Regions from separate parts of the Streptomyces sp. NPDC042201 genome, predicted to be linked through region 1. Evidence: riboswitches for the same ligand, from Rfam matches in the RefSeq annotation. Region 1 holds a riboswitch; each other region holds the start of a gene.
The links. Region 1 has a riboswitch for cyclic di-AMP ahead of ACZ6MZ_RS15510 (transglycosylase family protein). Riboswitches for the same ligand answer to the same signal wherever they lie in the genome.
Positions count from the first base shown of each region.

Region 2: linked by a shared signal. The riboswitch ahead of ACZ6MZ_RS25925 (M23 family metallopeptidase) and the one ahead of ACZ6MZ_RS15510 (transglycosylase family protein) in region 1 are both predicted to bind cyclic di-AMP.
Region 3: linked by a shared signal. The riboswitch ahead of ACZ6MZ_RS07995 (M23 family metallopeptidase) and the one ahead of ACZ6MZ_RS15510 (transglycosylase family protein) in region 1 are both predicted to bind cyclic di-AMP.
Region 4: linked by a shared signal. The riboswitch ahead of ACZ6MZ_RS13025 (transglycosylase SLT domain-containing protein) and the one ahead of ACZ6MZ_RS15510 (transglycosylase family protein) in region 1 are both predicted to bind cyclic di-AMP.

Region 1 covers NZ_JBVJDS010000005.1:419,282-426,920, reverse strand. Annotated here, with positions in the region: gene ACZ6MZ_RS15530 (Ppx/GppA phosphatase family protein) at 45-983, opposite strand; gene ACZ6MZ_RS15525 (DUF501 domain-containing protein) at 980-1,585, opposite strand; gene ACZ6MZ_RS15520 (FtsB family cell division protein) at 1,638-2,111, opposite strand; gene eno (phosphopyruvate hydratase) at 2,238-3,521, opposite strand; gene ACZ6MZ_RS15510 (transglycosylase family protein) at 3,767-4,453, opposite strand; cyclic di-AMP (ydaO/yuaA leader) riboswitch at 4,457-4,629, opposite strand; gene ACZ6MZ_RS15505 (transglycosylase family protein) at 4,894-5,838, opposite strand; gene ACZ6MZ_RS15500 (cytochrome P450 family protein) at 5,976-7,256, opposite strand; gene ACZ6MZ_RS15495 (nucleoside triphosphate pyrophosphohydrolase) at 7,322-7,639, opposite strand, start outside.
Region 2 covers NZ_JBVJDS010000011.1:178,929-186,567, reverse strand. Annotated here, with positions in the region: gene ACZ6MZ_RS25955 (phosphorylase family protein) at 1-174, shown strand, start outside; gene hpnH (adenosyl-hopene transferase HpnH) at 180-1,199, shown strand; gene ACZ6MZ_RS25945 (aspartate aminotransferase family protein) at 1,351-2,787, shown strand; gene ACZ6MZ_RS25940 (helix-turn-helix domain-containing protein) at 2,874-3,497, shown strand; gene ACZ6MZ_RS25935 (DUF6126 family protein) at 3,522-3,713, shown strand; gene ACZ6MZ_RS25930 (tyrosine-protein phosphatase) at 3,756-4,568, opposite strand; cyclic di-AMP (ydaO/yuaA leader) riboswitch at 5,012-5,171, shown strand; gene ACZ6MZ_RS25925 (M23 family metallopeptidase) at 5,176-6,078, shown strand; gene ACZ6MZ_RS25920 (SGNH/GDSL hydrolase family protein) at 6,249-7,073, shown strand; gene ACZ6MZ_RS25915 (STM4011 family radical SAM protein) at 7,099-7,639, opposite strand, start outside.
Region 3 covers NZ_JBVJDS010000003.1:105,640-113,278, forward strand. Annotated here, with positions in the region: gene ACZ6MZ_RS07980 (DNA gyrase/topoisomerase IV subunit A) at 1-1,113, opposite strand, end outside; gene ACZ6MZ_RS07985 (M16 family metallopeptidase) at 1,304-2,659, shown strand; gene ACZ6MZ_RS07990 (M16 family metallopeptidase) at 2,677-4,059, shown strand; cyclic di-AMP (ydaO/yuaA leader) riboswitch at 4,243-4,412, shown strand; gene ACZ6MZ_RS07995 (M23 family metallopeptidase) at 4,426-5,199, shown strand; gene ACZ6MZ_RS08000 (GntR family transcriptional regulator) at 5,402-6,091, shown strand; gene ACZ6MZ_RS08005 (HPr family phosphocarrier protein) at 6,244-6,525, opposite strand; gene ACZ6MZ_RS08010 (bifunctional acetate--CoA ligase family protein/GNAT family N-acetyltransferase) at 6,713-7,639, shown strand, end outside.
Region 4 covers NZ_JBVJDS010000004.1:594,482-602,120, reverse strand. Annotated here, with positions in the region: gene ACZ6MZ_RS13045 (hypothetical protein) at 99-563, shown strand; gene ACZ6MZ_RS13040 (hypothetical protein) at 639-773, opposite strand; gene ACZ6MZ_RS13035 (CehA/McbA family metallohydrolase domain-containing protein) at 1,671-3,173, shown strand; gene ACZ6MZ_RS13030 (M14 family metallopeptidase) at 3,337-4,677, shown strand; cyclic di-AMP (ydaO/yuaA leader) riboswitch at 5,045-5,202, shown strand; gene ACZ6MZ_RS13025 (transglycosylase SLT domain-containing protein) at 5,207-6,043, shown strand; gene ACZ6MZ_RS13020 (SDR family NAD(P)-dependent oxidoreductase) at 6,127-6,876, opposite strand; gene ACZ6MZ_RS13015 (aminoglycoside phosphotransferase family protein) at 7,123-7,639, shown strand, end outside.

The sequences.
Region 1 (7,639 bases):
ACCGGACGCCGCGGGCTGATCCACGAAGATCGACCGGACAGGACCTAGGCGTCCTCTGCTGTTTTCCAGGCGATCCCGTCGAGGATGTCGTGCTCGCTGACGACGACCTCCCGGGCCCCGGTCCGTTCCATGATCGCGAGCAGTACGAGCGCCCCCGCGCCGATGACGTCCACGCGTCCCGGATGCAGGACGGGGATCGCGGACCGCTCGTCGTGGGTGGCCGTGAGCAGCCGGCCGGTGATCTCCTCGACCTGCTCGAAGGAGATCCGGGAGTGGTGGATCGCGGCGGAGTCGTACGCGTCCAGTCCGAGCACGATCCCGGCCACCGTGGTCACGGAACCGGCCAGCCCGACCAGGGTGCGCGGCTCGCGCAGCGGGACGGTCTCCTCGGCGAGGTCGAGGGCCGCCTCGATGTCGGCGCGTATCGCGGCGATCTGCGCGGGCGTGGGCGGGTCGCTGACGACCCCGTCCCGTACGAGATGCCGCTCGGTCAGCCGTACGCAGCCGATGTCCACGGACCGCGCGGCCCGCACCTGGTCCTCACCGACGACGAACTCGGTCGAGCCGCCGCCGATGTCCACGACCAGATAGCTGTCCTCGCCCGGCAGTTCCTTGGTGGCGCCGGTGAAGGAGAAGGCCGCCTCCTGGTCGCCGGTGATCACCTCGGGCTCCACACCCAGGATGTCCAGGACCCCGCGCACGAACTCGTCGCGGTTCTCCGCGTCGCGCGAGGCGGAGGTGGCCACGAAACGGATCCGCTCGGCGCCGAGCCACTTGATGACGGCGGCGTACTCACGGCAGGCGGCGAAGGTGCGCTCCAGCGCCTCGGGGGCGAGCCGGCCCGTCCTGTCCACGCCCTGACCGAGCCGGACGATCGTCATCCGCCGGTCGAGGTCGGTCAGTTCGCCCGTGTCGGGGTGCGCGTCGGCGACGAGCAGCCGGATGGAATTCGTCCCGCAGTCGATGGCGGCGACCCTGGTCATCCGGCGTCCCCCGCCCTGTCTGCTTCCTGGCCGTCTTCTTCCTGGCCGTTCTCTTGCCGACCGTCCGCTTCCTTGGCGTCCGCTTCCTTGCAGGGCGTCACGCACGGGCCCTTGCTCCACCATTCGGGCAGCATCGCCAGCGCCTCGTCGCCCAGCGGGTTCACCCCGGGGCCTGCCGCCAGCGAGTGGCCGACCAGGACATGCAGGCACTTCACCCGGTCCGGCATGCCGCCCGCGCTGGGGAAGCCCTCCAGCACCTCGATGGCGTCCCGGCGCGCGAGGTAGTCCTCATGGGCCGCGCGGTACGCGGCGGCCAGCTCGGGGTCGGTCGCGAGGCGCTCGGTCATCTCCTTCATGACGCCGTTCGCCTCCAGCGTGCCGATGGCCGAGGCCGCGCGCGGGCAGGTCAGGTAGTACGTCGTCGGGAAGGGGGTGCCGTCAGGAAGCCGCGGGGCGGTCTCGACCACGTCCGGCTGTCCGCAGGGGCAGCGGTGCGCGATGGCGCGCAATCCGCGCGGCGGGCGGCCGAGCTGTTCCTTGAACGCCGCGACATCCGCCTCGGTGGGCTCGGTGCGTTCGGTCTGCGGAGGGGGCGTGTGCATGCCTGCCTTGGTTCTACAGAGTTCTACGGTCGGGTGGTTCTACGGTCGGGTGCTATCTGCCGGGGCGGTCGGCGTTGTCGACGCCGTCCAGAACGTTCGAGTACCAGGGACGGCCGGCCGTCCCCTGCTCCTCGCGCTCCTGCTTCACCGCTTCCGGGTCGATCATGGTGTAGCCGGTCTCGCCCGGCAGCTGATAGTGGAGATGCTCGCGGGCCAGCCGCTGGATGTACGCGTCGTCCTGGAGCCGCGCCTTCTCGTCGCGCAACTCCTCGACCCGCTGCTTCGCCTCGCGCGTCAGCCGCTGCTGGTCGGCGATCTCGTTGCGCTGCGACACGTACTGCCGCATCGGATACGCGAGCGCCACCACCAGGGTGCAGAGGATCAGGGCGAGGAAGGCCGCCCGGCCGGTGAGCCGGGAGCGGCGGTCCTGCCGGCGGTTCTGCGAGCGGTAGACGCGGGCGGCGGTCTGCTCGCCGAGCAGCCGCAGCCTGGTCGCGGTGGAGAACCGGTCCCGGTTCCCGGCCATGGCTCGCCTCCCCTGTCACGTGCGTACGTCCCCGACACGGTACGGGACCGCGGCCGGGGACGCTTCGCTACGCTCCGCCTTCGCGCCCTGTCACCTGTTCCGCGGGCGCGAGGCGGAGCTTCCTCACTACGCGGAGCGGAAGCGCGGGAACGCGCTGCGGCCGGCGTACACCGCGGCGTCGTCGAGGATCTCCTCGATGCGCAGCAGCTGGTTGTACTTGGCGACGCGCTCGGAGCGGGCCGGGGCGCCGGTCTTGATCTGGCCGCAGTTGGTGGCGACGGCGAGGTCGGCGATGGTGACGTCCTCGGTCTCACCGGAGCGGTGGGACATCATGCACTTGAAGCCGCTGCGCTGGGCCAGCTCGACGGCGTCCAGGGTCTCGGTCAGCGAACCGATCTGGTTGACCTTCACGAGCAGGGCGTTGGCGGAGCCCTCCTCGATACCGCGCGCCAGCCGCTCCGGGTTGGTGACGAACAGGTCGTCGCCGACGATCTGGACCTTGGCGCCGAGCTTGTCCGTGAGGACCTTCCAGCCGGCCCAGTCGTCCTCGAAGAGCGGGTCCTCGATGGAGACCAGCGGGTACGAGGCGACGAGCTCCTCGTAGTACTCGGTCATCTCGGCGGCCGAGCGGGACTTGCCCTCGAACGCGTACGAGCCGTCCTTGTAGAACTCGGACGCGGCGACGTCGAGCGCGAGCGCGATGTCCTTGCCGGGGGCGTAACCGGCTTCCTTGATGGCTTCGAGGATCAGGTCCAGCGCGGCGCGGTTGGAGTCCAGGTTCGGCGCGAAGCCGCCCTCGTCGCCGAGGCCGGTGGAGAGCCCCTTCTCCTTCAGGACCTTCTTGAGCGTGTGGTAGACCTCGGCGCCCCAGCGCAGCGCCTCGGAGAAGGACTCCGCGCCGATCGGGGCGATCATGAACTCCTGGATGTCCACGTTGGAGTCGGCGTGCGAGCCGCCGTTCAGGATGTTCATCATCGGAACGGGCAGCAGGTGCGCGTTCGGGCCGCCCAGGTAGCGGAAGAGCGGGAGGTCGGAGGCCTCGGAGGCGGCGTGCGCGACGGCGAGGGAGACGCCGAGGATGGCGTTGGCGCCGAGCGACGACTTGTCCGGGGTGGCGTCCAGGTCGAACATCGCCTGGTCGATCAGGCGCTGCTCGGTGGCGTCGTACCCGACCAGCTCCGGGCCGATCTGCTCGATGACGGCGAGGACGGCCTTCTCGACACCCTTGCCCTGGTAGCGGTTCTTGTCACCGTCGCGGAGCTCAAGGGCCTCGAACGCACCGGTGGAGGCACCGGAGGGGACAGCAGCACGACCCGTGCTGCCGTCGTCGAGGCCGACCTCGACCTCGACCGTGGGGTTGCCTCGGGAGTCAAGGATTTCCCGGGCTACGACGACGTCGATGGACGGCACGAGCATCTCCTTCTGGGATGTGACGCTTGAGTGCAGGGTCTTCTTGGCCTTGCGGCAAGAGCCTAACCGCTCGGGATCGTCGGCAGGCCGGTGCCCGCCCGCTGAGACCGTCCGGCCCTCGGAGGGCGGGGCGGACAGCGGAAACCCCGGCCCGGCGCGTACGGGGGAGAACGCGCCGGACCGGGGTGGCCGGGGCCGGCCGGCCGGGCCGCCGGACCGGGGTGGTCGGGGCCGGCCGGGGCGGGTCAGCTCAGGTGGAGCAGCTGGCCCGGGTGGATGACGTCGGCGTCCTTGACGATGTCCTTGTTCAGCTCGAACAGCTTCTTCCAGCCACCCTTGACGTGGTGGGCACCGGCGATCTTGGAGAGGGTGTCGCCGGACTTGACCTTGTACTCGCCGTCGCCCTTCTCGACCGGGGCGGGACGGCTCTCGCCGCGCGAGGCGGCCTGCGCGTCACTACGGACGGGCTGCTCCGGCTGGGGGGCGGGCTGGGCCTGCTCCTTCTGCTGGGGAACGGGCTGCGCTGCGGAGTCGGCCGAGCCGCCGTCGTACGCGGCGTTGGACAGGTTCACGCCGCAGCTGGGCCAGGCACCCTTGCCCTGGCCGGCCAGGACCTTCTCGGCGACGGCTATCTGCTGGGACTTGGAGGCCTGGTCGGCCCTGGCGGCGTAGGCGCTGCCGCCGTACGCGGCCCAGGTGGAGGTGGTGAACTGGAGGCCACCGTAGAAGCCGTTGCCGGTGTTGATGGACCAGTTGCCGCCGGACTCGCACTGGGCGACCTGGTCCCACTCGGACGGGGTCGCGGCGGAGGCGGACGTGGCACCGATCAGCGGCGCCGCGACGACGGCACCGGTCATGCCGGCGAGAGTGGCGTAGCGAACAGCCCTGGACGAGGACGGGCGACGGTGCTTGGCCTTGCTGGAACGCAGCATGGAGCTTCTCCTCACCGACGCCTACGAGGTCAGCTGTCGGGTTCGGGCCAAGTGAGTTGCCCGGCCGCGCGCTCTCGCACACGACTTCACCCCAAGCCGGTCGTCGGCCGTCTCTCGACGGCCGGGCCGGCACGAACCTTTGGGTCCCCCGCTCCTGCCTTCGGCGCTTGACGCGACGATTACTCCCCCCGACCGACGGCAGGATTCGGCGTGACGGTCGACGAGGCCCGCGGTGCGAGCGGTTCAGACCGTAATCACAGGTCTGCCGGATATCCAAAGGGGCGCATAGGTGAGAAAACGCCCTTATCCCCCGGCGGATCGTGGGTGTTTACGCAGGTGAGGGATCCAGCGGGTCAACGGACGGAGCAAAAAGCCCGAGTTGCGGCAAAGAGACCCTTGTCTCACTTGCACAGAAGCGGACATAGGGCCTCTAACTTCCCCTACTTCACGCCGAGATCAAGGCTCTGGCCAGGAAGGATGAGGTCGGGGTCGGAGCCGACGGTGTCCTTGTTCGCCTCGTAGAGCGCGGTCCAGCCGCCGGGCACCTCCTGCTCGTCGGCGATGAGCCAGAGGCAGTCGCCGGACTGGACGGTGTACGCACCATCCGCGCCCTCCGCCCCACCGTCGACGCCGTCCGCGTCGCGTGTCGATCCGTCACCTCGCGAGGCATGACGTCCAGATTCGCGGTCTTCGCCCGAATTGCCCGAAGCAGATTCTTCCGGGGCGGCGTCGCCGCGGTGCTTGCCGGTGGCCGGATCCGTACCGTCCGCGCCCTCCGCGTCGGAGCCGTCCGAGGCGTCGGAGCCGTCCGAGCCGGAGCCGCCCGCGGACCCGGAGGGGGCCGGCTTGTCCGTCTGCTTCTCCGCGCCGTCCGGAGTCGACGGGGACTTTGACGGCGACTTGGACGGAGACTTTGACGGGGCCGTGTCCGCCGGATCGGCGCTCCCTCTGTCCTTCGGGGTTCCGGACGCGTCGGGGGCGGCCCCCGGGTCGACGCCGGGCAGGGCGCCGTCGTCCGTCAGCCCCGAGATCGCCGCACAGCTGAGCCAGGCCGTCGGCCCCTGCGCGGCGAGCACCTTCTCGGCTATCGCGATCTGCTGGGAGCGGCTCGCGAGGTCGGCGCGGGCCGCGTAGTCCCCGCCGCCGAAGTCGTCCCAGGTCTCCTGCGAGATCTGCAGTCCGCCGTAGTAGCCGTTACCGAGGTCCGCGCTCCACATTCCGCCGCTCTCGCACTCGGCGACGTGATCCCAGGTGGTGGCGTCGGCCGCGACGGCGCCGGTGGCACCGAGCAGCGGGATCGCGAGCGCCGATCCGGTCACCCCTGCCGCGACGATCAGGGCGGGGGCCTGGCGAGGTCGACGGTGCCGGCCGTTCGCGGAGCGCATGCGGTTGCCTTCCGTGAGACTGTCAATTCGACTACGGCGTGTTGCTGCTGAGTCGTCGGTGAACGTAGCGGTACTCGAACGCTTGTCACAAGTCGATGCAGCAGAGATCACGCGAAAGTCACAGTCCTGACGTTCCGTCAGCCGGACAATGGCGTGAACTGCACCGGAAGCGTGCGCAATCCACGCATGATGAGCCCTCCGCGCCATCGCAAATCAGCAGGATCCTGGGCAAGCCGCACATCGGGCAGCCGGGTCAGCAACGTGGCGAGCGCGGCCTGTCCCTCCAGCCGGGCGAGCGGGGCGCCGAGGCAGTAGTGGATGCCGTGCCCGTAGCCGAGATGCTGATTGTCACGGCGAGCGAGATCGAGCGTGTCCGGATCGGCGAACCGCTCCGGGTCACGGTCGGCGGCGGCGAGTACGACCAGGACGGGATCGCCCGCCGCGATCCGCTGTCCGCCGAGCGTCAGCGGCTCGGTGGCGTAGCGCCAGGTCGCCATCTCCACGGGCCCGTCGTACCGCAGCAGCTCCTCGACCCCCGACGCGAGCAGCCCCGTCTCCCCCGCGTCGAGCGAGCGCTGTAGCCGCGCGCGCTGCTCGGGGTGGCGCAGCAGGGCGTACATCCCGTTGCCGATGAGGTTGACCGTGGTCTCGAACCCCGCGAAGAGCAGGATGAAGGCCATCGCCGCGGCTTCGTTCTCGGTGAGGTGCTCGCCGTGGTCGCTGGAGCGGATCAGGCCGGAGATCAGGTCCTCGCCGGGGTTCTCCCTCTTACGGTGGATGAGCTCGGCGAGATATCCGCGCATCTTCTTGACCGAGCGCGCGACCCCGCCGCGCGGCCCGCCGCCGTGCCGGATCATCATGCCCGCCCAGTCCCGGAAGTCGTCCTGGTCCTCGCGCGGCACCCCCAGCAGATCGCAGATCGCGTAGATGGGCAGCGGGAAGGCGAAGTCATGGATCAGGTCCGCCTCCCCGTCGGCCGCGAAGCCGTCGATGAGCCGGTCCGTCAGCTCCTGTACGCGCGGGGCGAACTCGGCGACCGTACGGGGCGTGAACGCCTTGGACACCAGCCGCCGCAGCCGGGTGTGGTCGGGCGGGTCGATATTCAGCAGGTGCGTCATCAGCTCCGCCTTGCGCTCCCCGGGGATCCCCGTCTTCCCCTTGGCGTGCGCCGGTCCCGCGTGATGCGTGGGGTTCTTGGAGAGCCGCGGGTCGGCGAGCGCCTGCCTGGCGTCGCCGTACCGCGTCACGAGCCAGGCCTCGACCCCGCTGGGCAGCGCGGTCCTGTGCACGGGCGCGTGCTCGCGCAGCCAGGCGTAGGCGGGGTAGGGATCGGTGGCGAACTCCCAGGTGAAGAGCGCGGGCACCTCATCGGGTCCGTCGTGCGCGGGGGCCGGGGCGGCGGCAGGCTGATCGGGCATGCCCCGACAGTAACGGCCTGATCAGGCGCGGATCAGCGGTGGATCGGCCGCGGATCAGCCGCGGATCAGCCGCGGTCGGGGTGGCCCTCGGCGGCGCGGATCGCGTCCCGGTAGGTACGGGCGGCGACGCGCAGGGCGGTTTCCGGGTCGACGCCGGTCTCCTCCGCGCGTACGGCCAGGGCGAGCAGCTCGTACCCGATGCCCTCGCCGCGCGGGACCGGGACCTCCAGGGCGGCGGTGCGGGCGCGGCCCGCGAGCTTGGAGGCGAGAGCCAGTCCTGGCTGGCCCAGCGGTACGCCGTCGGTGACCGAGTCGCGCTGCTTCTCGACCGCTTTCATCCGGAGCCAGTGCTCCTTGACCTCCGCCGGGGTCTCGGCCGTCTC
Region 2 (7,639 bases), on a different contig from region 1:
CTGAGCGCCGGGCCCCGCCCGGTTGCGGCCGTCCGGGTGGTCGTGGACGCTCCAGAGCATGAGCTCCTCCGTATTGGCACAGTGCGCGGTGGAATATCAGCCTTCCGCGTTCTCCGTGCCGTCCTGCCGGCTTTCTATGAATGGCACCGTTCTTTGCTGCTCCCCAGGAGGTGAGCTAGATGGCCATGCCGCTTCGTCAGACCATCAGGGTCGGGACGTACCTCGTTGAACAGAAGCTCCGCAAGCGTGAGAAGTTTCCGCTCATTGTCGAGCTGGAACCCCTCTTCGCCTGCAATCTGAAATGTGAGGGCTGCGGCAAGATCCAGCACCCGGCCGGCGTCCTGAAGCAGCGTATGCCCGTTGCCCAGGCCGTCGGGGCGGTGCTGGAGTCCGGGGCACCGATGGTTTCCATCGCCGGCGGCGAGCCGCTGATGCATCCGCAGATCGATGAGATCGTCCGGCAGCTGGTGGCCAAGAGGAAGTACGTCTTCCTGTGCACCAACGCGATGCTGCTGCGCAAGAAGATCGAGAATTTCACTCCTTCGCCGTATTTCGCCTTCGCCGTTCATATCGACGGCCTGCGTGAGCGGCACGACGAGTCCGTCGCGAAGGAGGGAGTGTTCGACGAGGCGGTGGCGGCCATCAAGGAAGCCAAGAGGCGCGGCTTCCGGGTGACCACCAACTCCACCTTCTTCAACACGGACACCCCGCAGACCATCATCGAGGTGCTCAATTACCTGAATGACGATCTGCGGGTGGACGAGATGATGATCTCGCCCGCGTATGCCTACGAGAAGGCCCCCGACCAGGAGCACTTCCTGGGTGTCGACCAGACCAGGGAGCTGTTCAAGAAGGCGTTCTCCGGCGGCAACCGGGCACGCTGGCGCCTCAATCACTCGCCCCTCTTCCTGGACTTCCTCGAAGGAAAGGCCGACTTCCCCTGCACGGCGTGGGCCATTCCCAACTACTCGCTCTTCGGCTGGCAGCGACCCTGCTATCTGATGAGCGACGGGTATGTGCCGACCTACCGTGAGCTCATCGAAGAGACCGACTGGGACAAGTACGGCCGGGGCAAGGACCCGCGCTGCGCCAACTGCATGGCGCACTGCGGCTACGAGCCGACCGCCGTCCTCGCCACCATGGGCTCCCTCAAGGAGTCCCTGCGGGCGGTCCGTGAGACGGTCGCCGGCTCGCGCTGACGGGACGACCGCTGGAGAGCCTGTCGCACCGGGGCTCCCCGAGCCGCCGGCCCGGCCGATCGCGACGCGCCGTTCATGGCGCGTCCGGGCCCGGCCGGCGGCGGCCGGTGGGGGGCGGTGCGGCAGGCCCGGCACACAAGGAGAGCACGGAATGACCCAGCCCAAGGAGTCCGCGCAGCTCAACGAGGTCAAGGAACTCAAGCAGCCGAAGGGCTTCGACCTCACCCAGCTTCTCGCGGAGCGCGGCGCCGAGCGCTACGAACTGCACGCCAAGTACCTCAATCACCAGCTCCCGCGCATGCTGCACACCATCGGCTTCGACCGGGTCTACGAGCGGGCCGAGGGCGCCTACTTCTGGGACGAGGACGGCAACGACTATCTGGACATGCTCGCCGGCTTCGGCGTGATGGGGCTCGGCCGGCACCACGCCGTCGTACGCAAGGCCCTCCATGATGTCCTCGACGCCTCGCTCGCCGATCTCACCCGCTTCGACTGCCAGCCGCTGCCCGGACTGCTCGCCGAGAAGCTGCTGGCCCACTCCCCGCATCTGGACCGGGTGTTCTTCGGCAACAGCGGTACGGAAGCGGTGGAGACCGCCCTCAAGTTCGCCCGGTACGCGACGGGCAGGCCCAGGATCCTGTACTGCGCGCACGCCTTCCACGGGCTCACCACGGGATCCCTGTCGGTCAACGGCGAGGACGGATTCCGGGACGGCTTCGCACCGCTGCTGCCCGACACCGCCATGGAGCTCGGCGATCTCGACGCGCTGGAGAGGGAGTTGAAGCGCGGCGACGTGGCCGGGTTCATCGTCGAGCCCATCCAGGGCAAGGGGGTGCACGCGACACCGCCCGGCTTTCTGCGTGCCGCCCAGGACTTGCTGCACCAGCACAAGGCGCTGCTCATCGTCGACGAGGTGCAGACCGGTCTCGGCAGGACCGGCGACTTCTACGCGTACCAGCACGAGGAAGGGGTGGAGCCCGATCTCGTCTGTGTGGCGAAGGCGCTCTCCGGCGGCTATGTGCCCGTCGGCGCGACCCTCGGCAAGGACTGGATCTTCAAGAAGGTCTACTCCTCGATGGACCGGGTGCTGGTCCACTCGGCCAGCTTCGGATCCAATGCCCAGGCCATGGCGGCGGGCCTGGCCGTGCTGTCGGTGATGGAGGATGACAAGATCGTCGCCAATGCGCGGGCGACCGGCGATCTGCTCAGATCACGGCTGGCCGCGCTCGTCGGCCGCTACGAGCTGCTGTACGAGGTACGGGGCCGGGGCCTGATGATCGGCATCGAGTTCGGCCGGCCGACCTCGATCAAGCTGCGCAGTCGCTGGACCATGCTGCAGGCGGCCCGCAAGGGACTCTTCGCGCAGATGGTGGTCGTGCCGCTGCTCCAGAAGCACCGCATCCTCACCCAGGTCTCCGGCGACCATCTGGAAGTGATCAAGCTGATTCCGCCGCTGACCATCGGCGAACGCGAGGTGGAGCGCTTCGTGGACGCCTTCACGGCGGTGATGGACGACGCCCATGGCGGTGGCGGACTGATGTGGGACTTCGGCAGGACACTGGTGAAGCAGGCCGTCGCCAACCGGTAGGACGCGGCCTCGCACGCGGTGGACGGCGTATTTGCCTCCGGGGCAAGAAAGTTGCCCCGGAGGAAATATTTTGGCCCAATGGAGGTATGAGCACTCCTCCCACCGGAGAGCCGACGGGCGAGCTGCCCGACGAGCTCCCCGATGTCGCGCCACGCCTGCGCGAGCTGCGCCGTGGCCGGCGCCTCACCCTGGAGACCGCCGCCGGGCGGGCGGGGCTGTCCCCCGCCCATCTCTCCCGGCTGGAGACGGGCCGCCGGCAGCCCTCCCTGCCCATGCTGCTGGCCCTGGCCCGTATCTACGGGACGACCGTCTCCGAGCTGCTCGGGGAGATCCCGCCGGAGCGCGACCCCATCGTCCGCGCCGGCCGGACGGAGCCCGTGGAGGCGGACGGCTGGACGTACCACCAGGCGGGCGGCTCGGGCCGGGCCATGCAGCCGCTGCGCGTCCAGGTGCCGTACGGGGCGCAGGGTGACCTCGTCCGCGTACACCCGGGGGAGGAGTGGCTCTATGTCCTCGAAGGACGGCTGCGGCTGAGCCTCGGGGACGCCGTGCATGTGCTCGGCCCGGGGGACAGCGCGCACTTCGACTCGCTCACACCGCACCGGATCGCGGCCGCCGGGCCCGCCGGGACCGAGCTGCTCTTCGTCCATACCCTGCTGCAGAGCCCCGCCGCCGAGCTGTGCCTCGGTGGCGGGGCCCATCGCCGCTGACCTGCCAGAGAAAGGCCAGTCACCATGTCGGAGAATCCAGCCGGGAACCCGGCCGCGACGCCTGCCGAGCCGGAAGCCGGGCCGGCGCGCGTCACGCATGAGGAGAAGTCGTTCCCCCGTGGGCTGGTGATCCGGCTCTTCGCCTATCTGGTGGCCGGCCATCTCTTCGCGGGCTTCCTCTACCTGCTCTTCGAACTGGGAGCGCGCGGGCAGTAGGGCAGCGGCGAGGGCCGGGGCGGCCGGCCCGCCGCCGCTCGGTCAGCTCTCGTCGAGGAGACGGGCGCGCAGCCGCTCGCGGGTCTCGGGGGCGAGGCCGAGGCCCTCGGTGAGATAGCGGTCGGTGGTGCCCCAGGTCTTCTCGATGGTCTCGAAGGCCGCGGCGAGGTATTCGGCGCGGGCGTCGAAGAGCGGGCTGAGCAGCTCCATCACCTCGGGGGACTTGCCGGCGGGCGAGTTGTCGCTGCGGCGTACGAGATAACGGCGGTGCGGGTCGTTCGACTTCAGATAGTCGGCCTCGATCGCCTCGGGCTCGACCCCGACCGCGAGCAGGGACACGGCGATGGAGAGCCCTGCCCGGTCCTTGCCCGCCGCGCAGTGCATCAGCGCCGGGACGCTTTCCTCGGCGAGGGCGTGCAGCACCCGGCTGTGCTCGGCGACGCGGTCCGTGATGATCGCCCGGTACGAGTTGATCATCCGGTCCGCGGCCTTGCCGTCCGACAGGAGCGAGCGCAGCTGGTCGAGATCACCGTCCCGGACCATCTTCCAGAACTCGGCGCCGTCGGCCGGGTCGGTGAGCGGAATGTTCACATTTCGCACCCCGGCCAGCTCCACGTCCACGCCGTCGAGCTTGAGGTCGGCGGCATTGCGGAAGTCGAAGACCGTGTGCAGGCCGAGGGAGGAGAGGAAGGCGGCGTCGGCCGCGGTGGCGTTGGCGAGATGGCCGCTGCGGAAGAGCCGTCCGTACCGTACCCGTCGGCCGTCCGTGGTCGGCAGCCCGCCCACGTCACGGAAGTTGCGCACTCCGGACAGCTCGGGCTCGGTCGACGGGACCTGCGGCAGCTGCTGCGTCACGGCCTGCTCCTCCGTGTCTGCCGTCGGCGCTGCTCGCCGACGATGTCGACTCCTGACCCTACGACATCTGTTCGCACGGCAATCAGTTCGACCGCCGGGGATACAGATCGACATTATTCGGACATCGCGCACGGGTTGATATCGCCCAAATCATCATCTGTCCGCATTGGGATATTTGGCCCAACGTGCCCCGGTCGAGGGCGAGATGAGCCTCGGCCAGTGAGCAGGATCATATCCGTGACGTTGCGTGGCTGTACCAAGAAACGGAATTTGCCGCCTCACATGGAATCCGAAGATCGGTAATCCACGCAGGGTGACCGGAATTCCCCGGTGATATCGAAGCGGGTGTCATCGGCGGAAATCAGAGGGCTTGTTCAGGCCGTCCCGACTCGCCTACGTTCACCCTCAATCCGAGCGGAACGCCAAATCCTGCCGCCGCTCGGAATTCGCACTCACCCATCCACGCGTGGCAGGAGCGGGGAACCCAGGTAGTACGCCGGCCCTTAGGCCAGGACCGGCTTGGGGTGAAGTCGCGCAGCACGCGCGGCCGGGCATCTCCAGCCCGAACCCGACAGCTTACCTCGCAGGCGCCGGAGAGGAATTCGTCATGCCCGGTAAGCATCGCCGTCCCAAGTCCAACCCGATTGCCCGCGGATTCATCGTCGCCGGCGCGGGCGGGGCCGCCCTCGCGCTTCCGCTCATGGGCGCCACCGGTGCGCACGCCGCCGAGAAGGCCGCGCCGCAGTCCGCCTCCGTCGCGCACACGGCCCAGAGCCTGTCCGCCTCCGCCAAGTCCCCGAGGCTCTACACCGTGGTCGCCGGCGACTATCTGTCCAAGATCGCCCGCGACCACAAGGTCCGCGGCGGCTGGCACAAGCTGTACAAGGACAACCGCAAGGCGATCGGCGCCGACCCGTCGCTGATCCACCCCGGCCTGAAGCTCACCCTCGGCGCCAAGGCCAGGGCCGCCCACTCCGCGACCCCGGCCACGACCTCCAGCAAGCCCCCGAAGCCCGCGGAGCCGTCCGAGGAGCCCTCGGAGCCGTCCACCGTCACGGAGCCCACCGCCCCGGCCACCGAGACCCCCGCGCCGAGCAGCGATTCCGGCTTCACCCTGCCCATCGACGGCGGGCAGCCCAGCACGCCGTACCACGCCTCCGGCAGCAGCTGGTCCAGCGGCTACCACACCGGTGTGGACTTCTCGGCCTCCACCGGCACCGTGGTGAAGGCGGTCGGCGCGGGCACCGTCGTGACGGCCGGCTGGGGCGGCTCGTACGGCAACCAGGTCGTCATCCAGCACAGCGACGGCCACTACTCGCAGTACGGCCACATGTCCTCCCTCTCCGTCTCGGCCGGCCAGACCGTCAGCGAGGGCCAGCAGATCGGGCTCTCCGGCGCCACCGGCAATGTCACAGGACCGCACCTGCACTTCGAGATCAGGACCGGCCCGGAGTACGGCTCGGACATCGACCCGCTGGAATTCCTCCGTCAGCACGGCGTCTCCATCTGATCGGGGAAGCCCTGATATGACATCACCTCCGCCCGGCACCTGGAGTGCCGGGCGGAGATCATTTCGCGTATTCCCGCTTGGGCGAATCTTGACCGATGGCATATCTCACCCACCGTCAACTCCTTCTTACGGTCGCGTAGGTCACATCCACGGGTGAAAGATGTGCTGCTGTGGCAGACGATTCGAGATCAAGAAGAAGAGGCGTATTCGGGTCGTACACGGCGATCGGTGACAGCTTCACGGAAGGCGTGGGAGACCCAGGACCCGACGGGCTGTACGTCGGCTGGGCGGACCGCCTCGCGGTTCTGCTCGCGGACCAGCTTCCGGTCTCCGGCGAGACGGCGGACGCCGTGCACGGCGATTTCCGGTACGCCAATCTCGCCGTACGCGGCCGGCTGCTGGACCAGATCGTCGACGAGCAGATACCGCGCGCGAAGGAACTCGGCCCGGACCTGGTGACCTTCTGCGCCGGAGGCAACGACATCATCCGGCCCGGCACCGACCCCGACGATGTCGCCGAGCGCTTCGAACGCGCCGTCGCCGACCTCACCGGCGCCGTGGGCACCGTCATGGTGACCACCGGCTTCGACACCCGGGGTGTCCCCGTGCTGCGCCATCTGCGCGGCAAGATCGCCACGTACACCGCTCATGTACGGTCCATCGCCGACCGCTACGACTGTCCCGTGCTCGACCTCTGGTCCCTCAAGTCCGTCCAGGACAGGCGGGCCTGGGACGGCGACCGGCTGCATCTGTCACCCGAGGGACACACCCGTGTCGCGCTGCGCGCCGCACAGGTGCTCGGCCTCGACGTGCCCGCAGACCCGGACCAGGTGTGGCCGCCACAGCAGCCGCGCGGCACGTTCGAGGTGCGGCGCGACAACATCCACTGGGCGCGGGAGTATCTGGTGCCCTGGATCGGGCGCCGGCTGCGCGGCGTCTCCTCCGGGGACCATGTCGCGGCCAAACGGCCCGATCTGCTGCCGCTGAAGCACTGACGGCGGGGGTGTGCCGGGGCCCGCGCTACGCCCCCGCCGGGATCCGCTCCAGTACCCCGCCAGCGAAGACGTCGTACAACGGCAGCGTCTCCAGATGCACATAGCCGATATGACAGTCGCACACGGCCAGCGGGCAGGCCCGGGGGCCGAGCGCCCGCCGGTACGACCCGTCGTAGAGATTGCCCAGCTCGGCGCGGACGAAATGGCAGCGCCGTACCGTACCCTCCCCGTCCACCGAGATCACCGACTCACCCGTACGGCACGGCAGACCGGCCGAGCGGTGCGGATGGCGGCTGTACGGGAAGAGCGGATCGAGCTCCGTCCAGCGGTCGGCCTCCTCGTCCGTATAGCTGTGCCCCTCGGCCGCGTTGATCCAGAGATAGATGTGTCCGGGCAGCTCGGCGCGCAGCCGGCGTGCGTGCTCCTGATGGCTGGGGATGCCGACGACGCCCACGCTGAACCGGATGCCCCGGTCGGCCAGGTCATGACACTTCGCCAGGAAGCGGTCGTACGGCGTCTGTCCCGGGTGGTACGTGCACCACAGGGCCAGCGTCCGTGGGTCGGCG
Region 3 (7,639 bases), on a different contig from region 1:
CGTGAACCGGTGGTCGAGATAGACCTCCAGCAGCTCCTTCAGCCCCAGCGTCAGCGGCTGCCCGTCCACCAGCGCCACATTGTTGATACCGAAGGTCTCCTCCATCGGCGTCAGCTTGTAGAGCTGCTCGAGCACGGCCTCGGGCACGAAACCGTTCTTGACCTCGATGACCAGACGCAGGCCGTGCGCGCGGTCCGTGAGGTCCTTGACATCCGCGATGCCCTGGAGCTTCTTGGCGGAGACCAGGTCCTTGATCTTCGCGATGACTTTCTCGGGGCCGACCGTGAAGGGCAGCTCCGTGATGACCAGGCCCTTGCGGCGCGCGGTGACATCCTCCACCGTCACGGTGGCGCGGATCTTGAAGGTGCCCCGGCCCTTCTCGTAGGCGTCCTTGATGCCGGTCAGGCCGACGATCCGGCCACCGGTCGGCAGATCGGGGCCCGGCACGAAACGCATCAGCGTCTCCAGGTCCGCGCCCGGGTGCTTGATCAGATGGCGTGCGGCCGCCACGACCTCACCGAGATTGTGCGGCGGCATGTTCGTCGCCATGCCGACCGCGATCCCGGAGGCGCCGTTGACCAGCAGATTCGGATACGCGGCGGGAAGTGTGACCGGTTCCCGCTCCTGGCCGTCGTAATTCGGCTCGAAATCGACGGTGTCCTCGTCGATCGACTCCGTCATCAGTGACGTGGCGTCCGCCATCCGGCACTCTGTGTACCGCATGGCGGCCGGCGGGTCGTCGTTGCCGAGCGAGCCGAAGTTGCCATGTCCGTCGACGAGAGGCAGTCGCATCGAGAACGGCTGTGCCATCCGGACGAGGGCGTCATAGATCGACGCGTCGCCGTGCGGATGCAGCTTTCCCATCACCTCGCCGACGACACGCGCGCACTTCACATAGCCGCGGTCGGGGCGCAGGCCCATCTCGTTCATCTGGTACACGATGCGGCGGTGCACCGGCTTCATACCGTCACGGGCGTCCGGCAGGGCCCGGGAATAGATCACCGAGTACGCGTACTCGAGGAAGGAGCCCTGCATTTCATCGACCACGTCGATGTCGAGGATCTTCTCCTCGAAGTCCTCCGGCGGCGGGGTCTTCGTGCTGCGGCGGGCCATCGCTGCTGCGGCTCCTTCACAGGTTCTGTACGGCAACTTCTGGAACTGACGCGGACCATTGTGGACCGAGCCGCTGACACCGCCGACCTCGACCCGTCGTTGAGCGTGTGCGGCACGGGAACTTCGCCAGGTGTCAGCACGCTTGCATACAGTGGCAGGACTTCTCCATATCGCGATCGAAGGGACGTACATGCCCATGGGTCACACGGCCACAGCGCAGGCCGGTTCCGGCGGCCTGACAGCGACAGAGCACCGGCTGGCCAACGGCCTGCGCGTGGTCCTCTCCGAGGATCACCTGACCCCGGTCGCCGCGGTCTGCCTCTGGTACGACGTCGGCTCACGCCATGAGGTCAAGGGCCGTACGGGCCTCGCCCACCTCTTCGAGCACCTGATGTTCCAGGGCTCGGCGCAGGTGCCGGGGAACGGCCACTTCGAACTGGTTCAGGGCGCCGGCGGCTCCCTGAACGGCACGACCAGCTTCGAGCGCACCAACTATTTCGAGACGATGCCCACCCACCAGCTGGAGCTGGCGCTCTGGCTGGAAGCCGACCGGATGGGCTCCCTGCTCGCCGCGCTCGACGACCAGTCCATGGAGAACCAGCGGGACGTCGTCAAGAACGAGCGCCGCCAGCGGTACGACAACGTGCCCTACGGTACGGCCTTCGAGCGGCTGACCGCACTGGCGTACCCCGAGGGCCACCCCTACCACCACACCCCCATCGGGTCGATGGCAGACCTGGACGCCGCGACGCTGGAGGACGCCCGCGCGTTCTTCCGTACGAACTACGCGCCGAACAACGCGGTGCTGTCGGTCGTCGGCGACATCGACCCCGAGCAGACGCTCGCCTGGGTCGAGAAGTACTTCGGCTCGATCCCGTCCCACGACGGCAAGAACCCGCCGCGTGACGGCACGCTCCCCGACGTCATCGGCCAGGAGCTGCGCGAGGAGATCCACGAGGAGGTCCCGGCGCGCGCGCTGATGGCCGCCTACCGGCTGCCGCAGGACGGCACCCGCGAGTGCGACGCCGCCGACCTGGCGCTCACCGTCCTCGGCGGCGGCGAGTCCTCCCGCCTGCACAACCGTCTGGTGCGCCGGGACCGGACCGCGGTCGCCGCGGGCTTCGGGCTGCTGCGGCTGGCCGGCGCACCCTCGCTCGGCTGGCTGGACGTGAAGACGTCCGGTGGCGTCGAGGTCCCGCAGATCGAGGCCGCGGTCGACGAGGAGCTGGCCCGCCTCGCCGCCGAGGGCCCGACCGCGGAGGAGATGGAGCGGGCGCAGGCCCAGTTGGAGCGCGAGTGGCTCGACCGGCTCGGCACCGTCGCGGGCCGCGCCGACGAACTGTGCAGGTTCGCCGTGCTGTTCGGTGACCCGCAGCTGGCGCTGACCGCCGTGACGCGCGTGCTGGACATCACCGCGGACGAGGTGCGGGCGGTCGCCGCGGCGCGGCTGCGCCCGGACAACAGGGCGGTGCTGGTGTACGAACCGGTGACCGCCGAGGACACGGCCGCCGACGAGACCGACGAGCACGAGGGGGCGGACCAGTGACCGACGCTGCCGTGACCATGGACTTCCACCCGCAGCCGACCGCCGGCGAGGCCAGGCCCTGGGCCTTCCCGGCCCCCGAGCGTGGGGCGCTGCCCAACGGCCTGACGGTGCTGCGCTGCCACCGCCCCGGCCAGCAGGTGGTGGCCGTCGAGATCAATCTCGACGCCCCGCTGGACGCCGAGCCCGAGGGGCTCGACGGCATCGCCACGATCATGGCGCGCGCCTTCTCCGAAGGCACCGACAAGCGCAGCGCCGAGGAGTTCGCCGCCGAGCTGGAGCGCTGCGGCGCCACGCTCGACGCGCACGCCGACCACCCGGGCGTACGGATCTCCCTGGAGGTCCCCGTCTCCCGGCTGCCCAAGGCGCTCGGGCTGCTCGCCGAGGCGCTGCGCGCCCCCGCCTTCGCGGACAGCGAGGTCGAGCGGCTGGTACGCAACCGGCTCGACGAGATCCCGCACGAGACCGCCAACCCGGGCCGCCGCGCCGCCAAGCAGCTCTCCAAGGAGCTGTTCCCCGCCTCCTCGCGCATGTCCCGGCCGCGCCAGGGCACCGAGGAGACGGTGGAGCGGATCGACGCCGCGGGCGTGCGCTCCTTCTACGAGGCGCACGTACGCCCCGCCACGGCCACCGCGGTGGTCGTCGGTGACCTCACCGGGGTCGATCTGGACGCGGTGCTCGCCGACACCCTCGGCGACTGGACCGGCAACACCGCCGCTCCCCGTCCGATGCCGCCCATCACGGCCGACGACACGGGCCGCGTGGTGATCGTGGACCGGCCGGGCGCGGTACAGACCCAGCTGCTGATCGGCCGTATCGGCGCCGACCGGCACGACCGGGTCTGGCCGGCCCAGGTGCTGGGCACGTACTGCCTGGGCGGCACCCTCACCTCCCGGCTCGACCGGGTGCTGCGCGAGGAGAAGGGCTACACCTACGGCGTGCGGTCCTTCGGCCAGGTGCTGCGCTCCTCGGCGCCGTCCGCCCCGGGCGGGGCGACGGGCGCCGCGATGCTCGCCATCAGCGGCTCCGTGGACACCGCGTCCACGGGCCCGGCGCTGGAGGACCTCTGGAAGGTGCTGCGCACCCTCGCGGCGGAGGGCCTCACCGACGCCGAGCGCGATGTGGCCGTCCAGAATCTGGTGGGCGTCGCACCGCTGAAGTACGAGACGGCGGCGTCCGTCGCGGGCACGCTGGCCGACCAGGTCGAGCAGTTCCTCCCGGACGACTTCCAGGCGCAGTTGTACGCGCGGCTGGCCGAGACGGGCACCGTCGAGGCGACGGCCGCCGCGGTCAACGCCTTCCCGGTGGACCGGCTCGTCACGGTCCTCGTCGGGGACGCCGCGCAGATCAAGGAGCCGGTCGCGGCTCTGGGCATCGGTGACGTGACGGTGGTCACCGGCTGATCCCGCCGTGAGAGGAGCCCCGGCGACGCCGTCGCCGGGGCTCTCTTATGTCCCTTTTATTGGAGAGATCGCCTATCTGCCCTGTGGTGTGCGCTACAAAGGGGCCTGTCTGTTTGGTGATTGAAAGACGGCCCGCTTAGCGTCGGTCCGGCTGTTCGCCAGTTACGCCGTATTCGCGGCATCGGGCAGCCATCGCCGAGTCCCCGTCAGGCGCGAGCCTGGGGAGCCGGGGACCCACACGCAGTCCCTGGGGTGAATCGGACACCTTCGCGCTCACCCGTGCGGAGGAGTCCGTAGGAGACCTTCCTGCTCCGAACCCGTCAGCTAACCCGGTAGGCGAGAAGGAAGGAAAGGACCAGCCACTTCATGGCGTTCACCCGTGCCACCGGGAAGCATCGTGCCCGGAGCCGAACGACCCGCAGGGGCGCGCGTATCGCAGGCTTCGCGACCCTCACCGCCACCGGCGTCATCGGCACTCTGGCCGCCCCGGCGCACGCCGCCGGTACGGACGTCCCGTCAGGCCGCCAGGGCGGCCAGGACCGGGCCATCGTCATCGACGACTCCCTCGCCGGAGTGATCGAGGCCCAGGCCGAGGCGCAGCACCGGGCCGCCGCCCTGGCCAGGGCGGAAGCCGACGCCAGGGCCGCGGCGAAGGCCAAGGCGGAAGCCAGGGCCAAGGAGATCCGCGAGGAGGAGGAGCGCGCCGCCCGCGCCGCCGAGCGCAAGCGTCTCAACTCCTTCCGGCTGCCGCTCGCCGGCTCGTACGTCACCACCGGCTATCAGTCCGGCGGCTCCCTGTGGTCCTCCGGCAGCCACTCGGGCATCGACTTCCGCGCCGCGACCGGCAGTTCGGTCGTGGCCGTGGGCACGGGCACCGTCGTCGAGGCCGGCTGGGGCGGCTCGTACGGCAACAACATCGTCCTCCGGATGAACGACGGCACGTACACGCAGTACGGCCATCTCTCCTCGGTCGGCGTCTCGGTCGGCCAGTCCGTCACCCCCGGGCAGCGGATCGGCCTGTCCGGCGCGACCGGCAACGTCACCGGACCGCACCTCCACTTCGAGGCCCGGACGAGCCCGGACTACGGCTCCGACATCGACCCCGTCGCGTATCTGCGCGCGCACGGCGTGAGCCTCTGACCGTCCGGACCGCTCCGGTCCCGCTTTGTCCGCCCGAAGGCCCCGGCTGCCCGCCGGGGCCTTCCGCGTCCGCCCGGCTGCCGCGGCCAAGAGATATCCAACGATTCCGGGCACCCATCGGAAATTCGCGTGCATTGCAATAGAGTCACGGAACAGGTGTCGATCGGCAGCGTTTCGCGCGGATTAAAGCGGAGGTTTGAACATGCGCATTCCCGCGCACTCGGTATGCACAGCGATCCGTGACGACATCATCTCCGGTGTATTCGAGCGGGGCGGCCGGCTCACCGAGGAGCAGCTCGCGCGGCGCTACGGGGTCTCCCGCGTCCCGGTGCGCGAAGCCCTGCGCACCCTGGAGTCGGAGGGCTTCGTGACGACCCGCCGCCATGTCGGCGCGTGTGTGGCCGAGCCCTCGGACCAGGAGGCGGCGGATCTCCTCGATGTGCGGCTGCTGCTGGAACCGCTGGGTGCGGCGCGCGCCGCCCAGCGTCGTACGGAAGCCCATCTCAAGGTGCTCCGCGGCCTGGTCAGGCTGGGCCAGGAGCGGGCCCGCCGGGGCCAGGGCGAGGATCTGCGCTCGCTCGGCGCCTGGTTCCACGAGACCCTCGCCCAGGCCTCGGGGAGCCCCGCGCTCACCGCTCCGCTCACCCAGCTGAGACACAAGATCGCCTGGATGTACACCGTCGAGCAGCCCGCCCATCCGGTGGAGTCCTGGGCGGAGCACGGCGCGATCGTGGACGCGGTGGCGCGCGGCGACGCGGAGCGCGCCCGGGCGCTGACGGCGCTGCACGCGGAGCGGACCGCGGGGGTGCACCGGCTGCGGCGCCCCGAGCGCGGCCGGGAAAAGATGAGGGCTTCGCAACATGATGTAAACACCGCGAGTGCCCGCACTTAACAATCGCGCCGTATACAAAGAAGAGAATTCCGCAGGACCTGTTTTCTGCTGCCCGCACGAAATAAACAGAGCCGCGGTGGGCTGAATTCAGCGCATCGCGGCTCTGTCATGGAAATGTTCCGTACGGGCCCGGCCGTCCGGGAAAATCGGCGTCAGACGGTCTCGGGAAGCTCGTCCAGCCCTTCGGCGACCAGCCTCGCCAGCCGGTCCAGAGCGACATCGGCGCCGTCCGCCTCGGAAGCGAGCACGATCTCCTCGCCGCCCTGCGCGCCCAGGCCGAGCACCGCGAGCATGGACGCGGCGTTGACCGGGTTGCCGTCGGCCTTCGCGATCGTCACGGCGACGCCGGTGGCCGTGGCGGCACGGACGAAGATGGAGGCGGGGCGGGCGTGCAGGCCCTCGGCCCAGCCGACGTTGACGCGGCGCTCAGCCATGGTGTTGCCCTTCAAGTCTCATGATGTTGTCTAGACCAGTCTCTCATGTGCCGCGGAGTACGTTCCTGCTGACCCCGGACCCCTGTCCGGCCGCCGATCGGCTCCCCCAGAGTGCCTCAGAGTGGCCTGGCGCATCCACCGCCGCGACCCGCGCGTGCGCCAGGGGCCCGCGCCGTAGGCTTGGGTCATGGAGACCCCGCCGGACCACGCGTACCCCGGTCACTGGGAAGCAGACGTGGTGCTGCGTGACGGAGGCACCGCCCGGATCAGGCCCATCACCACCGGGGACGCCGAGCGGCTGGTCAGCTTCTACGAGCAGGTCTCGGACGAGTCGAAGTACTACCGGTTCTTCGCCCCTTACCCGCGGCTCTCCGACAAGGACGTCCACCGGTTCACCCACCACGACTACGTGGACCGGGTGGGGCTCGCGGTGACGGTGGGCGGGGAGTTCATCGCCACCGTGCGCTACGACCGGATCGACGGACGCGGCCGGCCGGCCTCCACGCCCGCCGACGAGGCCGAGGTCGCGTTCCTCGTCCAGGACGCCCACCAGGGGCGCGGTATCGCCTCTGCCCTCCTGGAACACATCGCGGCGGTCGCCCGGGAGCGGGGTATCCGTCGTTTCGCCGCCGAGGTGCTGCCCGCCAACAACAAGATGATCAAGGTGTTCCGGGACGCCGGCTTCACCCAGAAACGCAGCTTCGAGGACGGGTCCGTACACCTCACCCTCGACCTCGAACCCACCGTCGAGTCCCTCGCCGTGCAGCGCGGCCGCGAACAGCGCGCCGAGGCGCGCTCCGTGCAGCGGCTCCTCACGCCGGGGTCGGTCGCCGTGGTCGGTACCGGCCGCGCGCCCGGCGGCGTCGGCCGCACCGTCCTGCGCAATCTGCTCGACGCCGGCTTCACCGGCCGTACGTACGCGGTGAACCGCGCCTTCGCCCCGGACCTCCGCGAGATCGACGGCGTCCCCGCCGTGCGCTCCGTCGCGGAGATCGGCGAGCCCGTCGACCTCGCGGTCCTCGCCGTCCCCGCGCAGCGGGTGCCGGAAGCCGTCGCGGACTGCGGTGAACACGGCGTCCAGGGAGTGGTCGTCCTCTCCTCCGGCTACGCGGAG
Region 4 (7,639 bases), on a different contig from region 1:
CCGACCCTCGGAGGTCGGCGGGACGGGGCGGGACAGGACGCGAATACGAAGGGGAAAGTTAGTATAAAAGGGACAAATCATCAAGGAGGCGGCCAACTATGTCAGGTGTCACGGAACGTACCGACAGGCAGGGCGGCAGCAGTCAGGCCGGGAAGAGCGGACCGGATCAGGCACAGGCACAGACGCAGGCACCCGAGCATGGGCCCGACGGCGCCCTGCGGATGCACACGCTCCACGCGGAGCTGCCCATCCCGTACCTCACGCCCGGCGACATCACCGCCAACGCCCGCGCCGCGAGGGCGAAGCTGGCACCGATGCCGACACCCAAGCAGATCGCCTTTTACGGCGGCCTGGGCGCTCTGGCGGTCCTCGGGGCGGTCGAGTGGCCGGTCGCCGCGGCCATCGGCGCCGCGGCCGCGATTGCCCGCAGCGGCCGACGAGGCGCCGAGAGCGGCAACGGGCACGGTGGGGGGCGTGCCGACGAAGACGCCACCCAATCGGCGGAAGCCGCGCAGAAGAAGGCCGGCCAGCGGGGCGCCGACAAGAAGCGGCCCGCGGCCTGACCGAGCCGGCGCGTCAGCACCTGCCACGCTGCCGCGCTGCCGCGCTCCCGGGCGGGCCGGGCGGCAAAGACCCCCTCAGGCGAAGGCCGGCGTGCTCGCGCGGCGGGAGTTCGCGTAGGCGGTCCAGATGCGTACGAGCACGGTGGTCACGATCGTCTCGATGGCGGTGATCGCCACCTTGGTGAGGATCGAGGTGAGGAAGCCCGGCATGGGACACCCTTTCTGTCTGTGGTGTGTTCTCCCCTTTGTGAACCCGGCGGGCATCGCGCAGACGGATGGAGGGTGAATCGCGGGTAAATGACACATGCCAGCTAATCGGCGGAGCCGACGTACGCGACAGGATCCCGCGGTCGCCGTACCTCGAGTTCCTCCCGACGGGCACTGCTGTTCGTCGGCCATCCCACCGTCGCGCCACGGCTGAGGGAGAGCACGGGGCGCGACCGCGGCCACGGCTCACTCCCGGTTCCCGGTCCGGAGGGTGGGGTGGCCGCGCTGCGGTCACGGGTCGCCGCGGCGGCCGCGGCCAGATACCCCGAGATCTTCGCGCCGAAGCGGCTGCGAATCGGCGAACGCGGCGTACTGACGGCGCGGTTGACCCGCACCGAGTTGGCCGCGAGCGTAGCCCCCGCGTACCTGCCCGCGGCTGAGTGCTTCGAGGTCCGCCTCCACGCTCCCGGCTTTGCCGTGGAAGGAGATCCGGCGCGCACACTGGAGGCCGCGCCGGACGCCGAGAGTGAACCGCCGCCTGCTGCCCGGGGCCGGCCAATTCGTCCGGCGTGAGCATCGCTCCGTCATGGCACTGCGGGTTCGGCGCCCCCTGATGTTCCTGAACGCGTGCCGCACAGGCCGTCAGGAACTGTCCTGGACCGGACTCGGTCGCTGGGCGTCCGCCTGGTTGCCCCCCATGGTGATTCCGGCTGAGCGGTGGCCGGATTTTCGACGGCCGGGTCATGGCGTCGGGCCAGGGTTCGAGTTGACGGATTCGCCGCGACTCCAGGACCGGCGTTCCTGTTCTCCGATGTCGCGTTCGTTGTTCACGCTGCGTTTCGTTTGTTGTTCGAGACTCGCTGATCGCCCCCCCTCAGCGGTTGAACGAGAGGCTCCATCGTGAACGACAGAAACAGCGAAGATCCTGAGTACTCGGCGATCTCGCGGCGCCGGTTGGTCAAGTTCGCCGGCGTCGGGGCGACGCTGGCGGCCGCGAGCCCGCTGGTGGGCGGGGGACCGGCGTGGGCCGACGACGATGACGACCGGAAGCACGGGAAGTCCGACGACTCCCGCAACCGGGTGTGGCGCGCCGGTGACCACCATGTGCACTCGGAGTACAGCGGCTCGTTCGACACGTCGACGACCCCGCCGACGTTCCGTAAGGGTGGCGACGCGGTCTACCCGATCGTCACCAACGCGATCATGGCCAAGCACTTCGGTCTCAGCTGGGTGATGTGCACCGACCACGGCGGGCCGACGCACTCGAAGGTGAACCTGGAGCAGGCCTACCCCGACCTCCTGCGCTCACGTGTACTCGTGCCGGGAGTCCTCCAGTTCTGGGGGATGGAGTTCGACGCCCCCGCTCTGGACCACCACACGCTGATGATTCCTCACCACAGTGACGAGGCGCAGCAGCTCTTCGAGTTGGAGAGCCGTTTCGCCAAGAACGACGCCTTCCCGGCCGACAGCGGCCGTGACACCGAGCCCAAGATGATCGAGTTCCTGAAGGCCGCGAAGGACATGAGGCGGAAGCCGCTGGTGATCGCTCACCACGCGGCACGGTCGGCGACCGGCCTCGGTGTCTACGGGCAGGACACCCCGCGGGAGTTCCGTAACGGCAACAACGCCGCACCGGAGATCTACATCGGCTTCGAGGGGGCTCCCGGTCACCAGGCCGGCCCGCTCAACGGCGGCGCGCGCGGCGGGTACGGAAGCTACCCGACCCACGGCGGCTTCGACCAGATGACGGCTCGCGTCGGCGGGCTGTGGGACTCCCTGCTCGGTGAAGGCCGGCGGTGGTGGATCACCGCGACGTCGGACTCGCACGTGCACTGGACGCGCGGCGGCTCGGACTTCTGGCCGGGTGAGTACAGCAAGACGCATGTGCTGGCCAGGCAGGACTACGCCGACATCATGGACGGACTCCGCAACGGGCGGATCTGGGTCGGGACCGGGGATCTGATCACCAGTCTCGACCTCACCGCCAGCAACCGGGGCAGCGACGCCGCCATGGGCGAGACCCTGACCGTCAGCCGCCGCAACCGCACCGATGTCGACATCGAGATCAAGTTCCGGCCGCTGGAGGGCAAGAACGCCAACGGTGACCGTCCGGAGGTCCGGCGTGTCGACCTGATCGTGGGCCAGGTCACCGGCCCGAGCGCCAGCCTCGACACCGACACCAACCCGACCACGAAGGTGGTGGCCCGGTTCGGCCCGCGCGACTGGCGCAAGCAGGGGAAGGAGTACGTCATCCGGCACACCCTGCGCAATGTGGAAAGTGACCTCTACGCCCGCGTGCGCGGTACGAGCACGGACGAGGTCGAGCCGCTCGCCGACGGGCAGGAGAGCCCCTGGGACGATCTGTGGTTCTACTCGAACCCGGTCTTCGTCCAGGTCCGCTAGGTCCTGTGGGGGCCGGTTCCGTTGCCGCGCGGCGGCGGAACCGGCCCGGGGCGGCGGGGCCCCGGCGATGGCCGAACAGCGCTTCTTGACGGGTGCATGCCAGGGTCTCACGATGCGTCGCATGGGGACGCCTCTCCGGACTCCCCCCGCTACAGGAGAGACCATGCGACTACGCATCCACCGCAGAAGGTCCGCCACCCTCACGGCGTTACTGGCTCTCGCGGTCGCGGCGCCGCTCGCCGCCGCCGCGACCTCCCCGAGCGCGCCCGCCGCGACCGCCCTCGCGTCGGCCGCCACTGCCGAGGAGGTGATCCGGCAGTACGAGATCCACGGCCCGGCCACCGCCGCCGATCGCACCGCCCTCGTCGCGACCGGCGTATCGATCGACGAGGCCGACGATCACTCGGTCGTCGTCAGCGCCAACGCCGAGCAGTCCACGCGCCTTCGCGCCCTCGGCTACCGGCTCACCGTGCTGCCCGCGCCGCCCGCACGGACCGACGGACTGGCCGTCGCCCCCATGGACTTTCCGCCCGCCGACTCCCGCTATCACACCTACGCGGAGATGAACGCGGAGATCGACCAGCGCATTCAGCAGTATCCGAATCTCATGTCCAAGCGTGTCATCGGCAAGACCTATGAGGGCCGGGACATCATCGCCGTCAAGGTGAGCGACAACGTCGCGACGGACGAGAGCGAGCCCGAGGTCCTTTTCACCCACCACCAGCATGCGCGCGAACATCTCACGGTGGAGATGGCGCTGTATCTGCTGCGTGAGATGGGCGCGGGATACGGCTCCGACTCGCGTATCACGAACGCCGTCAACAACCGTGAGATATGGATCGTGCCGGACCTCAACCCGGACGGCGGAGAGTACGACATCGCCTCCGGCGCGTACCGCAGCTGGCGCAAGAACCGTCAGCCCAACTCCGGCTCCTCGTACGTCGGTACCGACCTCAACCGTAACTGGAACTTCAAATGGGGCTGCTGCGGCGGCTCCTCCGGCTCCGCGAGCTCCGAGACCTACCGCGGCCGGGCCGCCGAGTCCGCCCCCGAGGTGAAGGTCGTCGCCGACTTCGTCCGCTCGCGGGTCGTCGGCGGCAAGCAGCAGATCAAGGCGGCCATCGACTTCCATACGTACAGCGAGCTGGTCCTCTGGCCGTTCGGCTGGACCAACGCCGACACCGCGCCCGGCCTGACCCAGGACGACCGTGACGCCTTCGCCGCCGTCGGCAGGAAGATGGCCGCGAGCAACGGGTACACGCCCGAGCAGTCCAGTGACCTGTACATCACCGACGGCTCGATCGACGACTGGCTGTGGGGCAACCAGAAGGTCTTCAGCTACACCTTCGAGATGTACCCGAGCTCCGGTGGCGGCGGCTTCTATCCGCCCGACGAGGTGATCGAGCGTGAGACCAGCCGGAACCGCGACGCGGTGCTCCAGCTGATCGAGAACGCCGACTGCATGTACCGGTCGATCGGCAAGGAGCAGCAGTACTGCGCGTGATCCCGCGCGTGGACCGCCGCGGCACGGCCTCGCCCGCCGTGCCGCGGCTTTCTGCGGCGGCCGGGCGGTTTGGGATGGTTTCTCCTCGTCAAGAGCGGCCTATAAGGGCGATTTGTCGGTGTTCTGCGTGGTGGCTCTGTTGCGGCCGTGATGTGTGTCACCTCTGTGGTGCGCCGTGGTTCCCGCTTCCTTCTCCATTTCCCTGTCAGGGAAGGAAAGTTGAGTTCCCCGGCATCGGATGAATAGCCGGATCTTTCCCGGCTGGATTCGAAAAGGGGATTGCGTTGCGAATTCGGGACTTGTTTCGCCCGGGCGGTCTCGCTTACGTTCGCGTCAATCCGGATGGACTGCCGAATCCTGCCGCCATCCGGAAACCGCGTCCACTCACGTACGGCAGGAGCGGGGGAACCAGGTAAGTCGCCGATCCGAAATCCGGACCGGCTTGGGGTGAAGCCGCATTCCACCGCGGCCGGGCAGCTCCAGCCCGAACCCGACAGCTCACCTCGCAGGCGACGGAGAGGAATGCGTCATGCCCGCACATGCAAAGCACCGTCGTCCCAGAACCAGCCCGCTCGCTCGACGCCTCGTCGCCGCGGGCACGGGTGGGGCGGCACTCGCCCTCCCGTTGGTGGCGGCGACAACCGCCGGCGCCGCGCCGTCGGCCCACCGTGTCACCGCGGAAGCGGACCCGGCGACTGCTGTCGCCGCTCAGAAGGACACCTCCGTGACCTACGTCGTGGTCGCGGGTGACTCCCTGTCCAAGATCGCCCGCGCCCATTCCGTGAGCGGCGGCTGGCAGAAGCTGTATCAGGACAACCGGCGGACCATCGGCGACAACCCGTCGCTGATTCGTCCCGGCCTCAAGCTGACGCTCGGTGGGAAGGCGGAGTCGCGGACGGCGACCACGTCCGCCGCCGATCAGGCGGCCACACCGGCGGTCGCCGCGAGCGCGCCGGTCGGTGCGAGTAGTGCCACCGTCCCGGCAGTCGCGACGGCGGAAGTCGCGCCGGCAGAAGTCGCGACCGAGGCAGTCGCACCGGCGTACACCAACGATCTGGACGGCTGGATAAAGGAGTCGCTGGACGTCATGGCCGCGCAAGGCATTCCCGGCAGCTACGACGGCATCTACAGGAACATCATGCGTGAGTCTTCGGGCAACCCGCTGGCCATCAACAACTGGGACTCCAACGCCGCGGCCGGAACACCGTCCAAGGGGCTGCTGCAGGTGATCGACCCGACGTTCCAGGCCTATCACGTGCCCGGTACGTCGATGGACAGTTACGACCCGGTCGCCAACATCACCGCCGCGTGCAACTACGCCGCCGACCGGTACGGCTCGATCGACAATGTGAACGGTCCTTACTGACCTACCGGCACAGCACATTCCCCTACTCGGCCCCGGGTAGGGGAATGTGCCGTGCCGGTAGGTCGCCGGTGCCGGTCCGATCCTCAGGCGGCGGTCAAGCCGCCGTCGAGGAAGACGGTCTGGCCGGTCATGAAGCCGGCGTGGTCGGAGCTGAGGAAGGCGATGGCCTCGGCGATCTCGTCCGGATCGCCCGCCCGGCCGAGGGGGACAGTGGCGACGAACGAACTCTTCGTCTCGTCGCTGCGGCCGATGAACCGGTCGAGCATCTCGGTCTGTACGGGGCCGGGGCCGACGGCGTTGACGCGCACGCCGAAGGCGGCGGCTTCCAGCGCGGCGGACCGGGTCAGGCCGATGACCGCGTGCTTGCTGGCGACGTAGAGCGCGCCGTTGGGGTAGCCCCTTTCGCCGAAGACGGAGCTGACGTTGACGATGGCGCCGGATCCCTGCGCCCGCATGGCCAGCAGCTCGTGCTTCATGCTCAGCAGCGTGCCGAGTACGTTCGTGTCGAAGGTCGCGGCGTACGTCTCCGGGGTCAGGTCGGTGATCGCGCTGAACTCGCCTTCGGTCCCGGCGTTGTTGACGGCGATGTCGAGGCGGCCGAAGCGCTCGATGGTTCCGTCGACGAGTGTCTTCAGGTCGTCGTCATGGCGCACGTCGGCGCGTATGAACTCCGCCTCGCCGCCCAGCTTGCGCAGTTCTTCGGCGAGGGCGAGGCCAGCTTCCTCGTGCCGTCCGGAGACGACGATATGCGCTCCGGCCGCCGCGAACGTGGTGGCTGTCGCGCGGCCGATGCCGGTCAGGGCTCCGGTGATGAGAACGACGGGAGTGGTCATGGCTGACAATTCCTTCTCGGATCGGGTGTGCTTCTCGTATCGGGTGCCGGCCGTCGAGCCACCGCGTTCGGCGTCGCGTCCGCAGACGATCACATGGGCGCCGCGCTCTGCCGCACACCTCGTAAGTGCGATAACCAATGAAAGCCGACCATTAATCCCAAAATGGACAGATAAGTCATCGAGCTGTCGTCCGGACCGGGAGAAAACCGGATGGAGACTCGGCCGGCCCGGTGATGTGATGGCGCGATGCGACGTGATGTGCCGGAGGTCGTGGACCGGGGGCGATACCGGGAAGCGGTCACACCGTGGGAGCAAGAGGCATGGCGGGGCGCGGCTCTCGGCTGGGCGGAGCGCGAGCTCGCCGCCCACGGGCTGCGGGAAACAGGGCAGCGGAAGGTCCGGCTGCGGCCGTGGTCCGTCCTGGTGCGGATGTCCGTCGAAGGACACGACGCCGTGTGGTTCAAGGCCAACCCACCCGCCAGCGGATTCGAAGCGGGTCTGGCCGAGGCCCTGGCTCGCTGGGTTCCGGAGCACGTATTGACGCCGCTCGCCGTCGACGCCGACCGTGGCTGGGCGCTGCTTCCGGACGGGGGCACGCTCTTCAGGGACGTACTCGACCGTGGCCCCGCCGACCCGCGTGCCTGGGAAGAGCCGCTGCGCCAGTACGCCGGAATGCAACACGCACTGCTTCCGTACACCGAGGAGATCGACATGCTCGGCGTCCCCGACGCGCGCGCGGCCGCGCTTCCTCGGACCTTCGACC